3 regions of the Paenibacillus sp. OSY-SE genome follow, and region 3 is predicted to be linked to each of the others. Evidence: predicted binding sites of a transcription regulator. Region 3 holds the regulator's gene; each other region holds the start of a gene.
The links. The regulator NrdR, encoded in region 3, represses ribonucleotide reductase genes. The targets are predictions, from matches to a motif close to AACACNATATATNGTGTT.
Positions count from the first base shown of each region.

Region 1: a site for NrdR is predicted at 1,919-1,936, ahead of A372_RS0128665 (adenosylcobalamin-dependent ribonucleoside-diphosphate reductase). Genes of this name have one in related genera too.
Region 2: a site for NrdR is predicted at 2,125-2,142, ahead of A372_RS0124870 (anaerobic ribonucleoside triphosphate reductase). Genes of this name have one in related genera too.

Region 1 covers NZ_ALKF01000202.1:169,875-174,129, reverse strand. Annotated here, with positions in the region: gene A372_RS0128665 (adenosylcobalamin-dependent ribonucleoside-diphosphate reductase) at 1-1,846, opposite strand, end outside; gene A372_RS0128660 (DEAD/DEAH box helicase) at 2,168-4,159, shown strand; partial or broken gene A372_RS39355 (YqhG family protein) at 4,163-4,255, shown strand, end outside.
Region 2 covers NZ_ALKF01000198.1:117,977-122,231, forward strand. Annotated here, with positions in the region: gene nrdG (anaerobic ribonucleoside-triphosphate reductase activating protein) at 1-103, opposite strand, end outside; gene A372_RS0124870 (anaerobic ribonucleoside triphosphate reductase) at 106-1,971, opposite strand; gene A372_RS0124875 (hypothetical protein) at 2,297-2,509, opposite strand; gene A372_RS0124880 (PRC-barrel domain-containing protein) at 2,560-3,039, opposite strand; gene A372_RS0124885 (cysteine desulfurase family protein) at 3,178-4,255, opposite strand, start outside.
Region 3 covers NZ_ALKF01000192.1:128,000-132,254, reverse strand. Annotated here, with positions in the region: gene A372_RS0120775 (AraC family transcriptional regulator) at 1-652, opposite strand, end outside; gene A372_RS0120770 (hypothetical protein) at 961-1,227, shown strand; tRNA gene A372_RS0120765 (tRNA-Ala) at 1,284-1,359, shown strand; gene nrdR (transcriptional regulator NrdR) at 1,458-1,934, opposite strand; gene A372_RS0120755 (alpha/beta-type small acid-soluble spore protein) at 2,059-2,280, shown strand; gene A372_RS0120750 (lytic transglycosylase domain-containing protein) at 2,341-2,931, opposite strand; gene coaE (dephospho-CoA kinase) at 2,928-3,524, opposite strand; gene A372_RS0120740 (MntP/YtaF family protein) at 3,638-4,255, opposite strand, start outside.

The sequences.
Region 1 (4,255 bases), on a different contig from region 3:
CATACAGATTCTTGGTCTCTTCTACGGTAAAGTCATTCGGGCAGTTCGCCGTTTTCGAAATCGAGCTGTCCACCCAGCGCTGGATAGCCGCCTGCGCACGAATATGATCCTCAGCGGACAGATCCATCGCCGTAATGAAGTAGTCAGGCAACGGTTCGCCCGGATGAGCGTTCATCCATTCCTGCGCAATCGGCACGAATTGCTCGTCGAAGCCGAGACGGCTCTGACGGAAATATTTGAATGCAAAGTATGGCTCAATCCCGGTTGATGTGCCGACCATCGTGCCTGTGCTGCCTGTCGGCGCCTGCGTAATGACGGTCACGTTCCGCATGCCGTTCGCGCGGATCGCTTCCCCTACTTCTGGATAGACGTCGACGATGTTCTTCATGAACCCGCTGTGAAGATAGGGTTCCGTCTCGAATGCCGGGAACGAGCCCTTCTCCGCCGCAACTTCAGACGAAGCCAGATACGCTTCGCGTGCGATGAAGCCGAACAATTTATCGAGGAACTCCAGCGATTCCGGGCTGCCATAACGAACACCGAGCTTAATCATAAGCTCAGCCAGACCCATGGAGCCGAGGCCGACACGGCGCTCGTTCTGCTGGTTCTCTTTATTTTTCTCAAAATGGTACGGTGTCTTGTCGATGACGTTATCCAAAAAGCGCACGGCATATCGCGTAACCATCGACAGATCGTCCCATGCGACATCATCGTTGTCTTCGTCGTAGAACTTGGACAGGTTGATCGCGGACAAGTTGCATACACCCCAAGCCGGCAGCCCTTGCTCGCCGCACGGATTCGTACAGATGATCGGGTTAAAGTACCAGCTGTTCGACATTTGGTTGTAGTGCTCCATGAACACGACGCCAGGCTCCGCCGATTTCCATGCGGACTCGATAATCGTATGCCAGATTTCGCGCGCTTTTACGGTACGATACGGTATAACCGCCCTGCCTGCCTTTTTCCATTTGTCCAAATCGCCGTCCCACAGCTCGTCATACTCCGGATCCGCTGTATCCGGGAACACCAGCTCCCAATTCAGATCTTCCTTCACGGCTTTCATGAAGTCGTTGCTCACGCAGACGGACAGGTTGGCGTTCGTCACTTGACCCATCGTTTGCTTCACTGTTATGAAATCGAGTACGTCGGGATGCCAGTCGTTAATCATGAGCATGAGCGCACCGCGCCGGCTGCCGCCTTGCTCGATCAAGCCCGTCGTGTAGCTGAACAAGCCGCCCCAAGATACGGCGCCGCTCGAAGATCCGTTCACGCCGCGCACCATGGCGCGCCGCGGACGAAGCGAAGACAGGTTAATGCCGACCCCGCCGCCGCGGGCCATAATTTCCGTCATTTCCGATAAGGTTTCCATAATTCCGCCACGGCTATCCTTCGGCGAAGGTATTACATAACAGTTAAAGAGCGTAAGCTCCTCGCTTGCCCCTGCTCCAGCCGCAATGCGTCCGCCCGGAACGAGCTTCCAGTCATCCAATATATAGCGAAACTTTTCAGTCCATTCGGTTTGTTTCTCCGGAGTTGCTTCTACCGATGCCATCGCAGACGCGAGTCGGTCCCACATTTCTTCCGGCGTTTTTTCGATCGTTAGCGTCAGCTTCTCTACCGTGGATTGCACCACTTCGCCGCTGCGCACCTTGACCGATACAAAACGTCCGTCACGCGCAATTACTTCACCGACTTCTTTGGCTGGGAACTTCGGATCGTCCTTCGTCAACACCAATACGACGTCACCGACCTTCGTATTGTTCGTGTCCGCATCCTTCCATGCGTAGCGATCCAAAAATATTTTTTCGCTTAGCCCTTCCAAGCGTTGCTTCTGCACCGTTTTCAAAGAAAACAACCTCCTAATTCAATTTCACTGTAAGCACACTTGTAATCAAACCTCTCGATATTGTATGTATCTTCCACAATATATTGTGTGCGAAAACCATTGTACTATACTATATATAGAATTTCTAATGTAAAAAGGTGAAATAACCCGCAAAGAATGGAGACTGAGTTTGCCAAGCTTCTTTTTTCTCTATGAATCTCCCTTTTTTACTCCTTGCACTCTGTCCATTTTTGCGTGCAAGCCACCTTCAACTACATCCAATCAGGTTATGAAACCTTCGAAAAAGGACCATACTACAGCTAAAGCAAGGAGGTCGAGTGGATGCCAACGTACGAATCGCCGAAATCCAATACTGTGCAGCCCGCAACCAACAATGCGGCGCCCGTATCTTCCATAAATGCTGCGTCTGCAATGGAAATCGCGCGGCAGCCAGACGGAGACCATGTACATGATGGTCATGCGAGTGCTGCTCATAGCTTTGCCCAGATCGCAGCCTCGTCCCAAGCGACGAAGCCGTCGCTTGACGCCTCAGCTCCCGAACCGCATGAATCCCTGCCGACGCCGGACAGGTTAGTCGGCCAAGTACCGCTCTATCTGGATCACGAATGGACGGAAGATTTGTCTGCAAGGCTCGAGAAGAACGGCCCGTGGGATGACTTCACGCTGTTTCAACTTGCCTATGAAGCCGAGCAAGCGAAGCGGATTCACGCCTTCGACGAGTTGCTCTGTCTCTCGCATGTCCAAAACGTCGAGCCGCTGCCCCATCAAGTGGAGACCGCGCGCAAAGTGCTGCACGAGATGCGGGGACGCGCCATACTCGCGGACGAAGTCGGGCTCGGCAAGACGATTGAAGCCGGGCTCGTGCTAAAAGAATACATGATTCGCGGTCTCGTCAAACGCGTACTTATTCTGGTGCCTGCATCGCTAGTCCTGCAATGGGTGCGGGAGCTGAATCATAAATTTGGCATCCCTGCCATCGCGCAGAAGAAAGCATACCAGTGGCAATCAGATGTCGTCGTCGCCTCAATGGATACGGCCAAGCGCGATCCGCATAAAGCATTCTTGATGGAGCAAGAATTCGACATGCTCATTATCGACGAGGCGCACAAGCTGAAAAACCGAAAAACGACGAATTACCAGTTCATCCAGCACTTGCGCAAGAAATATTGCTTGCTGCTGACCGCCACCCCCGTTCAGAACGACATGAACGAGCTATATAACTTAATTACGCTGCTGAAGCCCGGTCAGCTCGGCGGACAAGACGAATTCAGCACTAATTTCGTGGCCGATAAGCGGATACCGAAGAACGAGAACAAGCTCCAGACCGAGCTGTCCAAGGTGATGGTCCGCAATCGGCGCGGCGAAGGCAGCGTGCAGTTCACGAAGCGCATCGTCAAGAATGTGCCGCTGACGCTGTCTCCAGAGGAGCAAGCGCTGTACGAAGGCGTGACCCGCTTCGTCAAAGAGCAGTATCAAGCGAACGGCGGCGATATCGGCAGCATGTTCTCCCTCATTACGCTGCAGCGGGAGGTATGTTCAAGCCGGGATGCCGTATTTTTGACGCTGGTCAACTTGTCGAAGAAGCTGCCGGAGGATTCGCCGGTGCGGAACCATATATGGGACTTAGTCGATCTGATCAAGGGCATCACCGCGAATACGAAAGCCGAGACGGCCATTCAGCTCATACGCGAGATGAACGAGAAGGTCATTGTCTTTACCGAATACCGGGCGACACAAGAATATTTACTGCAATATTTTCGCAAGCACGGACTCGTTGCGGTACCATACAGCGGCGGTATGAATCGCGGCAAAAAAGACTGGATGATGGATCTGTTCCGAGGCCGCGCCCAAGTGATGATTGCGACCGAGGCCGGCGGCGAGGGCATCAATCTGCAGTTCTGCCATCATATGATCAACTTCGATTTGCCGTGGAACCCGATGCGCGTCGAGCAGCGCATTGGCCGTGTCCACCGTCTCGGGCAAATGAACGACGTGAAAATATACAATCTGTCCACACATGGAACGATTGAGGAACACATTCTTAATCTCCTCCATGAAAAAATCAATATGTTTGAATTGGTCATCGGCCGCCTCGACATGATTCTGGAACGCTTCGAGAAACAAGATTCGCTGGAACGAAGCTTATCCCGCATCCTGCTGGAAGCCGGTACCGAGGAGGATATTAGACAACAGGTCGACCGCCTTGGACATTCACTGAACTCCATTCGTGAGGAAGTGGAGACGGAAAGCGGGAATTCGACGGAGGCCCTAGGCCGGTTGCTTGATCAAATAAGTACGGAAGCGGAGGCCTAATAGATGAATACCGAACAAGTCCGCCGTTATGTTATGCGCTACTTAGAGGCAACGGACTGCCATATCCTCGAGAAGTCGCCCGCGTACACGACCGTG
Region 2 (4,255 bases), on a different contig from region 3:
TGTGACAGCCAGGGCATTGATGCGGACATCCGCTGAAGAAGACGACCGTTCGCAGCCCTTCGCCATCAACGACGCTGTCATGAAGGATCGAAAGCACCTGCAAGCTCATCCGTGCTTCACCCGCTCCGATTCTTCGGAACGCTTCGCCGAGTTCCATTTATTCATATCTCCGACCAAGTAGCCCGTAATGCGGCGAATGCGTTCAATCTGATCGCTGGGACTGCCGCATACCGGACAGTCCTCTTCTATCGTATCGTGATGACCGCATGCCCGACAGCGGTCCACAGGGTGGTTGATGGAGCCATAGCCGATTCCGTTCGCCGCCATGGCGCGAATGAGCTGATTGAGCGCTCGCGTGTTGGCTTTGGCACTTCCGTCCAGCTCTACATACGTAATATGTCCGGCATTGCATAGCTCATGGAACGGCCCCTCAATCACAATTTTGTCATATGCCTTGACGTCATAGTACACAGGCACATGAAAGGAATTCGTGTAATAATTTCGATCCGTAATTCCTTCCCTGCAGCCGAATTCAGCCCGATCCTTATGCGTAAACTTTCCAGACAAGCCTTCCGCTGGCGTAGCGATGAGCGTCATGTTCATGCCAGTAGCATCGGTCGCCTCGTCCATCCGCTTGCGCATGTGAGAGACGATGCGGAGGCCGAGCTTCCATGCTGCTTCCGATTGACCATGGTGCTCTCCGGTTAAGGCGACAAGCGCCTCCGCGAGCCCGATAAAGCCGACGCTGAGTGTCCCTTCCTTCAATACCTCGCGCAGCTCCTCTTCCGCTCGAAGCGCTTCGCTGCCCCGCCATACACCCTGCTTCATCAGAAACGCGAAATCCTGAACCTGCTTCTTGGCCTGATACTCATAGCGCTCTAGCAATTGCTTCACCGATAGCGACAATAGCTCGTCGAGCCGCTGAAAGAAATCGGACACATTGGCGGACAATAGGGCAAGCCGCACAAGATTAAGCGAGGTAAACGACAAATTCCCTCTCCCGAGCGCTGTCTCTTTTCCGTTAACATTGCCCATTACGCGCGTGCGGCACCCCATGTAGCACGCTTCACTCTCCGCCGTCCCGTCGTAATATTGCGCGTTGAAGGTCGCATCCAAAAACGCAAAGTTCGGGAAAAGACGCTGTGCCGTCGTCTCCAACGCGAGCAAATATATATCATAATTCGGGTCCTCAGGTTCGAAGTTGACACCTGTCTTCACCTTGAAAATTTGAATGGGGAAAATCGGCGTCTCTCCTTTGCCGAGTCCTGCCTGCGTCGCGAGCAGCAGCTGCTTCATCAGCATGCGCCCTTCGACAGAGGTATCCGTCCCATAGTTAATCGAGATAAATGGAACTTGGCCGCCTCCGCGCGAATGCATCGAGTTCGCATTATGAATGAATGCTTCACACGCTTGGTATACGTCTCGTTCCGCAAGACGCCATGCTTCGGCTTCCGTGTCGAAGCTTGGATCAAGCGGCAGGGTTGCTATGTAACGCATATGACGCTCATACGTCTTGCGCACATATGGAGCAAGATCATAGTCAAACATCGGATAGGCTTGCCCGCCATGCTGCTGATTCTGGTTCGCCTGCAGAATGATGGAAGCTAGTGCCAGTGCGCTCTTAATATCCTGCGGCTCGCGCATATGACCATGCCCGGTATTGAACCCGAGTCGAAGCAGCTTGCCGAGCGGAATTTGGCAACAGGTCGTCGTGCCGGAAGCATAGAAGTCCAAATCGTGCGGGTACAACAAATTATTGTCCATCGCTTCTCTCACGTCCGGTGACAGCAAGCGCTCCACCGCGTACCAACGAGCGCTTTCACTTGCCATCTTCCCCATCATGCCCATTGGGGAGCGACCGTCCACGTTCGCGTTTTCCTGCATTAAATCCTTGTTGCCGCCGTCGATAATTTCATGCAGCGAGCAAGTCAGCTTATCCGAAGCGGATGCTATATCTAGAGATGTGTTCATCTTCATTTCACTTGTTCGGGGAAGCTGACTGTCCCAACCTGCCGCCACAGCGGTTCCTTCTTGATTTTTGTGCATTTCCCAAGCCGTGTTGCGGCGTTTCACCGGTATCATCGTCATCTTCGTCCAGTCCTTCCATTGCTATATTCCAGGCAAATCACTATATGTAGTGTATTTTTATGTTTTCAAACACAATATGTATTATGCCTCAATCATTATAAACACAATATGCGCTTTGTCATAGTCAACACAAAAAGCGCCCGTTCCCGTGTCAACGACCGAGTTCGAGCGCTTAGGCATTATTTTGAACCGTTCCTGTTCGCATCCTCTAGGATGAAGCATGCGCTTCCGGATAAGGAGGTGTCACAAAATCATCACCGAAAAATAAATCGTCCAACGAGCTTAATGTACCGTCTTCTTCCACTTGAAATACAGACATTTTGTCGCCGTTTACCGTCAGCTCTATAAAACATCCCCAGCAATAAAATTGGTGGGAGCCAATTTTCCCGATATCTTTGGAATTGCAATTCGGGCAGCGCATCATTCTCACCATTCCGTCCATTGACTAATTTGTTCGTACTAAATGCTATTTCAGCTTTCTTCAACGACGATAACATCAGCGCCCCACTTCAAGCCGCTCATCCCATCTATCTGCCGTCTCCCTTCCAAAAGGTCAGAAAGCAAACCGTCTGATATTTCCAGACCTGTTATATGGTTACCCATATTTGGCTGAAAATAAACATCGGCGACCCATCCCAATTGTGATCCTTCCGTTGTTACGACAGGCAAATCTCTCATTGCCGCCTTTCCCGTAAGAAACGATCGTTCTATATGGATAGCCTCCGTCTGCCGGATGGCTTTATCGTTCGCTATCATGATGGCATCTTCGCCACAAGCCGTTACGTCCTCCCATCTTACGACAGATATGACGTTTGCTTTGCGGCCACTTCCTTCAAGCTCTATATGTGTAATACACCATTGTTCCGTGATACGGAAATCCTTCACTTTGGATACTTGCTTTCCTGTTTCAATTTCATATACAGGCAGACCTATCAATTCCAACAACTTCATGTCGGGGCCTCCTCAGCTTACGGCATAATCACTTTCTTGCACACATCCGCGACTTCGCCTGATGCTTGTCCAAGAAGTACGAGAACTCGCTTACCGCCGTATCTATGCTGCCCCTCCTTTCACGCCGTGGAATCGCCCTTACTTTCTAGTACGAACACGTGAAACGATGGTTGCAATTTGTTGAGCGACGAAAGCTGCCTCTTCCCTAGTATTGCCCAATCCGAAGCTGAAACGTACAGCCGTGCGCTTGCGTTCTTCCGGTAAATTCATTGCTTCCAGCACATGGGACACTTCCAATGATCCCGATGTGCAGGCCGAGCCGCTTGCTGCCATGATGCCTGCAATATCTAAATTCATCAGCATCGTTTCGGTAGGAACGTCGAGTATGCTCACATTCAAAATATGGGGCAGCTGCAAGGAAGAATGACCGTTCCACACCACGCGATCTCCCAAAGTATCCTTCAACCCTGTCCACAGCGCTTCCCGGATGCTGTTCAGTTGCTGAATCTTCTCATCTAACGAACTGACCGCCCGCTCCACCGCTTCGGCAAAGCCGGCAATTCCCGCAATATTTTCCGTGCCCGCTCTGCGTTTGCGTTCTTGGTTGCCTCCGAAAAGAAACGGATCCCAAACGGCGCCTGTACGAATGTACAGCGCGCCGACACCCTTCGGACCATTCACCTTATGGGCGGAGAAGCTTGCAAAGTCTACAGGCAGTTCATTCAACTGGATCGGTATCATGCCTAGAGCTTGTACGGCATCTGTATGCATCAGAATACCGTGTGAACGCACGATTCCGCCAATTTCCCGTATAGGCTGCATCGTGCCTACCTCATTATTGCCGTACATGACACTGACAAGGCACGTATTCGGCCGTAAAGCGGATTCAATCTTGTCCGCGCTAACGAAGCCTGTCTCATCAGGAGCCACATAAGTCACTTCAAAGCCAAGAGCCTCCAATCGTTCACAGGCATGGAGAACAGCATGATGTTCGACTTGAGTCGTCACAATATGAGGCTTCGTGTTGTGCTGGTGCTGGTGCGGCGACTGCCCGGATTGCAGCCATGCCGCCCAGGCGGCCCCGAACAATGCCGCATTATCACTTTCCGTACCTCCGCTCGTAAATACCAGCTCCTGAGGACGGCAGCCAAGCCGTGCCGCCATGCGATCGCGTGCTTGATTGACAGCAGATTTTGCCTCACGCCCGTATGCATGA
Region 3 (4,255 bases):
GCTGCTTCAATGTCCATTGGTAAGATAAATGCAGCTCCATCGTACGGATAACTTCTTTGAGCGCATGCATGCCACGATGCTTGACAGGTGCGGGATTGGCATCCGATACGGAAAAATGACGGTTCACCAATGCGAGAAATCGGGTCAATTGCGCGTGAACCACAGAAGGATAGGAAGCGTCTCTCAGGTCCATCTCAAGCGTAATATCCTGTAAAATATCGACAAGCTGCGGAATTACAGGATGCTGTCGGCTTAACAGGTTCGTAAACTGTACGCCCATTTCGCGAAATGGACGCAACACATCGTGATCATAACGAAGCTCCATGGCGAGAAGTGCCTGGTCGAACATGAACACGTCCATCGTAAGGTTGTCCGTTTCGAAGGCGCGATGCAGGTCATGAGCGTTAATTAGTAAAATGTCCCCTTCCTGGAAGTGATACTTCACCCCATTGATTAAATAAAACCCCCGGCCTCTGCGAATGTAGTTAATCTCCAGTTCCCGGTGCCAATGCAATCGCTGAGAGCCGGGACTGACACCTTCTGTTGTTGCGGCCATGAACGGAAATGAATCCGGCAAATTAATAAGATCACGGATGATGGTCTGTGGTGTGTCCGTTCGGGTCATCCATTCTGTCTCATTGAAAAGTTCCATAACTACTTGATACCCTCCCTCCTGCAAGACTCATCGCATTCTCATATATCCATTACAACAAAAAATACGGATGACCGCAATTTCCGCCGGGTATAAATGGGTGAGACCTATTCGAGACTTGCATGGCAAATTGCACTGCAAAAAAATATGCCAATACGTGGTTTACGACTTTTTCCTTCGTTTTTCGTATTTTCTCACGTATTCAATAATCCGTCAGTAATAACTTTGCCTCCAGGATGTTATAATTTAAATTGACAAAGACACTCAAAAAACATAATATGTTACTTGCGAAAAATTTAAGGATGCAGGTGAAACGAAACGTGACCTATGAACCGATTGTAAAGGAAAAAACGTTAATCGAACGCAACGATTCCGAAAATCTTTATCAGGTAAAAGTGAAGCTGCAAGATGGTACGCTGTGCCGTGTGTTCTATAACCATGGCGAGAAAAGCATTAGCCGTTTACTGACGATTCCTTGTCCGATTTGCCGGAAAGACTTTATTTGCAAATGCTTGAATCGATTCGCGGATCAAATTGACAGCCAAGTGAATTTACCTGAAATGCTTGCTGAATAAGAAAATTGTCCTATTGCATTTTTAATACTGTGCATGGTACAATATAACAGGTGAACGGGGCCATAGCTCAGCTGGGAGAGCGCTTCGCTGGCAGCGAAGAGGTCAGGGGTTCGAGCCCCCTTGGCTCCACCAATCCATGTTATACTCGATGACATCTCTTAACGAGGTGTCTTTTTTGTGTTTGCTTACAAAAAAAGAACCCCAGCTTCCTCGGGTTCTTACATTTGTTGTTATTCTTGATGTTCTCCCAAAGAATTTTTGGATAGTAAATGATTCAATTCCTTCATGAACATATTAATGTCTTTGAATTGCCGGTATACGGACGCAAATCTGACATAAGCGACCTCATCAACCGGATACAGCTGCTCCATTACCAGCTCGCCGATAATGCGGCTCTCCACTTCGGCGTGCGCCGTATTGCGCAGCTGCTTCTCCACTTCCGAAGCAATCATCTCCAGCCGTTCTACCGATACCGGCCGCTTTTCGCATGCCCGAATGAGCCCGCGCAGCATCTTGTCCCGGCTGAACTCCTCCCGGCTCCCGCCTTTCTTAATGACGATAAGAGGCGTCTCATCTACCATTTCAAATGTTGTGAAGCGTCGGCTGCACAGCTCGCACTCACGCCTGCGGCGAATAGACTTATTATCATTCGCCGGACGAGAATCGAGCACCTTGGTTCCTAAATGATCGCAATAGGGGCACTTCATTTCATTTCCTCCGTCCTTTACGCCTGATGTTTAATCAATTTGATGAAAATCCCAATCGTTACCTGTAATGAACTTTACAAGAATGCGCACAATACAATTACCAACCGCAAGGAGGTGAATAGATATGAGCCAAAACAATCGTTCCAGCAACAACCTGGTTGTACCACAAGCAACGGCAGCACTTGAGCAAATGAAGTTCGAGATCGCTCAAGAATTGGGTATTGCCATCCCGCAAGACGGGTACTATGGCAACATGGCGACTCGTGACACCGGCTCGATCGGTGGATACATCACGAAACGTCTCGTACAAATGGCTGAGCAACAACTTGCAGGTCAATACAAATAAGTTAGAAGAAGCATCGGCTCAAGCGGTGATTTAAACATCGGCTCGTCCGATGCTTCTTTGTCATTTCAATGGTGTCGGATAAATATCTTTATATTTATCATAATAATGGATGACTCGTTGAACATACAACTTCGTTTCTCCATATGGTATTTGATTTTTGGCTGTTTCATATTGGCCGTCCCACACTTGCGTTCGCATCCATTTGTTCACATTTCCTGGACCCGCATTGTATGCGGCAATGGCAGCAATCCAATTTCCGTTGAATTGCTTGTACAGGGAATTTAAATACCACGTTCCTAAATGAATGCTGGGATCAACCTCGTTCTTCAGCTCATCCATCGTCCAGTGCCTCTGCAACTGTAACTGTTCCATCGCCCAGGTTGCTGTTTCAGGCATAAGCTGCATGACGCCAATCGCTCCTTTACGGGATTCACGCCCGGCTTGGAAATTCGTTTCCACTCGAATGATCGCCGCCACGAGAAGCGGGTCGACCTTATACTTTGCCGCATGCTTGCGTATTTCGTTCTCGTATGGAATCGGATACATCCAACGCCCCAACCATTGGGATTGAACGAACAAAATAAACAACAAGCCCAAGAAAAGCGACAACAACACTCTTTTCTTGCGCAGAACCTTCATAACACGGTTCATAACAATCCTTTCTGCGACCAGAAACGTTCAACTTGCTGCTCCGTATATTCAAGTCCTTGACTGTTATCAATGACGACATCGGCAAGCGTGCGCTTCTCTTCAATGTCCCATTGCGACTGCAATCGGCGCTCCGCTTGTACCGCGTCAATTCCATCCCGCTGTATGAGGCGCTGAAGTTGGATTTCCTTCGGAACATATACGACGACTACAGATTCAAACATTTCCGTCAGACCCGATTCGTATAACAACGGCACGTCCACCACAACGAGCTTATCAGGGTACTCCCCTTCCAACCTGCTCATTTGTGCTATCATTTCATGCCGGATGGCCGGATGAGTAACTCCCTCCAGCACTTTGCGCTGCTCCTCGCTAGCGAATACGACCTCCCCCAACCGCTTGCGGTCTAAAGAGCCGTCCTCAAGAAGCATGTCCGTTCCGAACAGCTCCGCAATCTTGTCCAGAACGGGGCTGCCAGGAAGGACAACCTCCCTGGCAATCCGATCAGCATCAACAAGCAGAGCGCCCCGTTCCACAAGCAGGTTAGAGACGGTGCTTTTCCCCGACGCTATCCCGCCGGTTAATCCGATGTTCATGCTTTCACCTCGTTTATATTTTGCTGTACTTCATTCACATCTGTAAAAGTTTCATAAGCGTTCATGTTCAAAAAGATGCTTTGTAAATCAAAAGGGGACTTTTTGAACAACCTCTAGGAGAACAGCTTTATAATCCCCATCATAATCAACATCAACCCCGGTATGAACGTCAATTTCCCAATCCAGCTGAATTGAGCGCAAGCGATGCCCACTTGTAACCCGATTCGTAAAAAAGTGCCGCTGAACAACGCGATGATAAGCGCTGTAGCGAATGGAGGATAACCGAGCAAGGCCGCTCCAATTCCTGCGCCGAACGCGTCCAGAGACAAAGCGACGCCCAGCCATGCCGCTTCCGAGGAACTTATCGTACCGGAACGATCCATATCCGCAGCGCTAGGCGTATGCAAAATCTGAATGACAAGGCCGAGACTCCGCAATTGGATGCGGAAGACGGGCCGCGGTTCCGGATTCGAATCGGCTGTATCTGGATTCAAAGCTCCGGCCGTATCGTTGCCGCAGCCTTCTTTCTTCGTCCGGACATGGCTGCCTCTACTCTCATCACAAGTTGCTGACGAGATTACAGCGATGTCAGCGATGTCGCCCGCACGCGATCGCAGCAGCTGCACAATCGCCCAGCATCCAATTCCGATTAAGATGACGGAGCCAATCCACTGTGCAGTTGATGCGGAAACGTATTGAACGAGCAGGGCGCCGACCTGCATCGACACCAA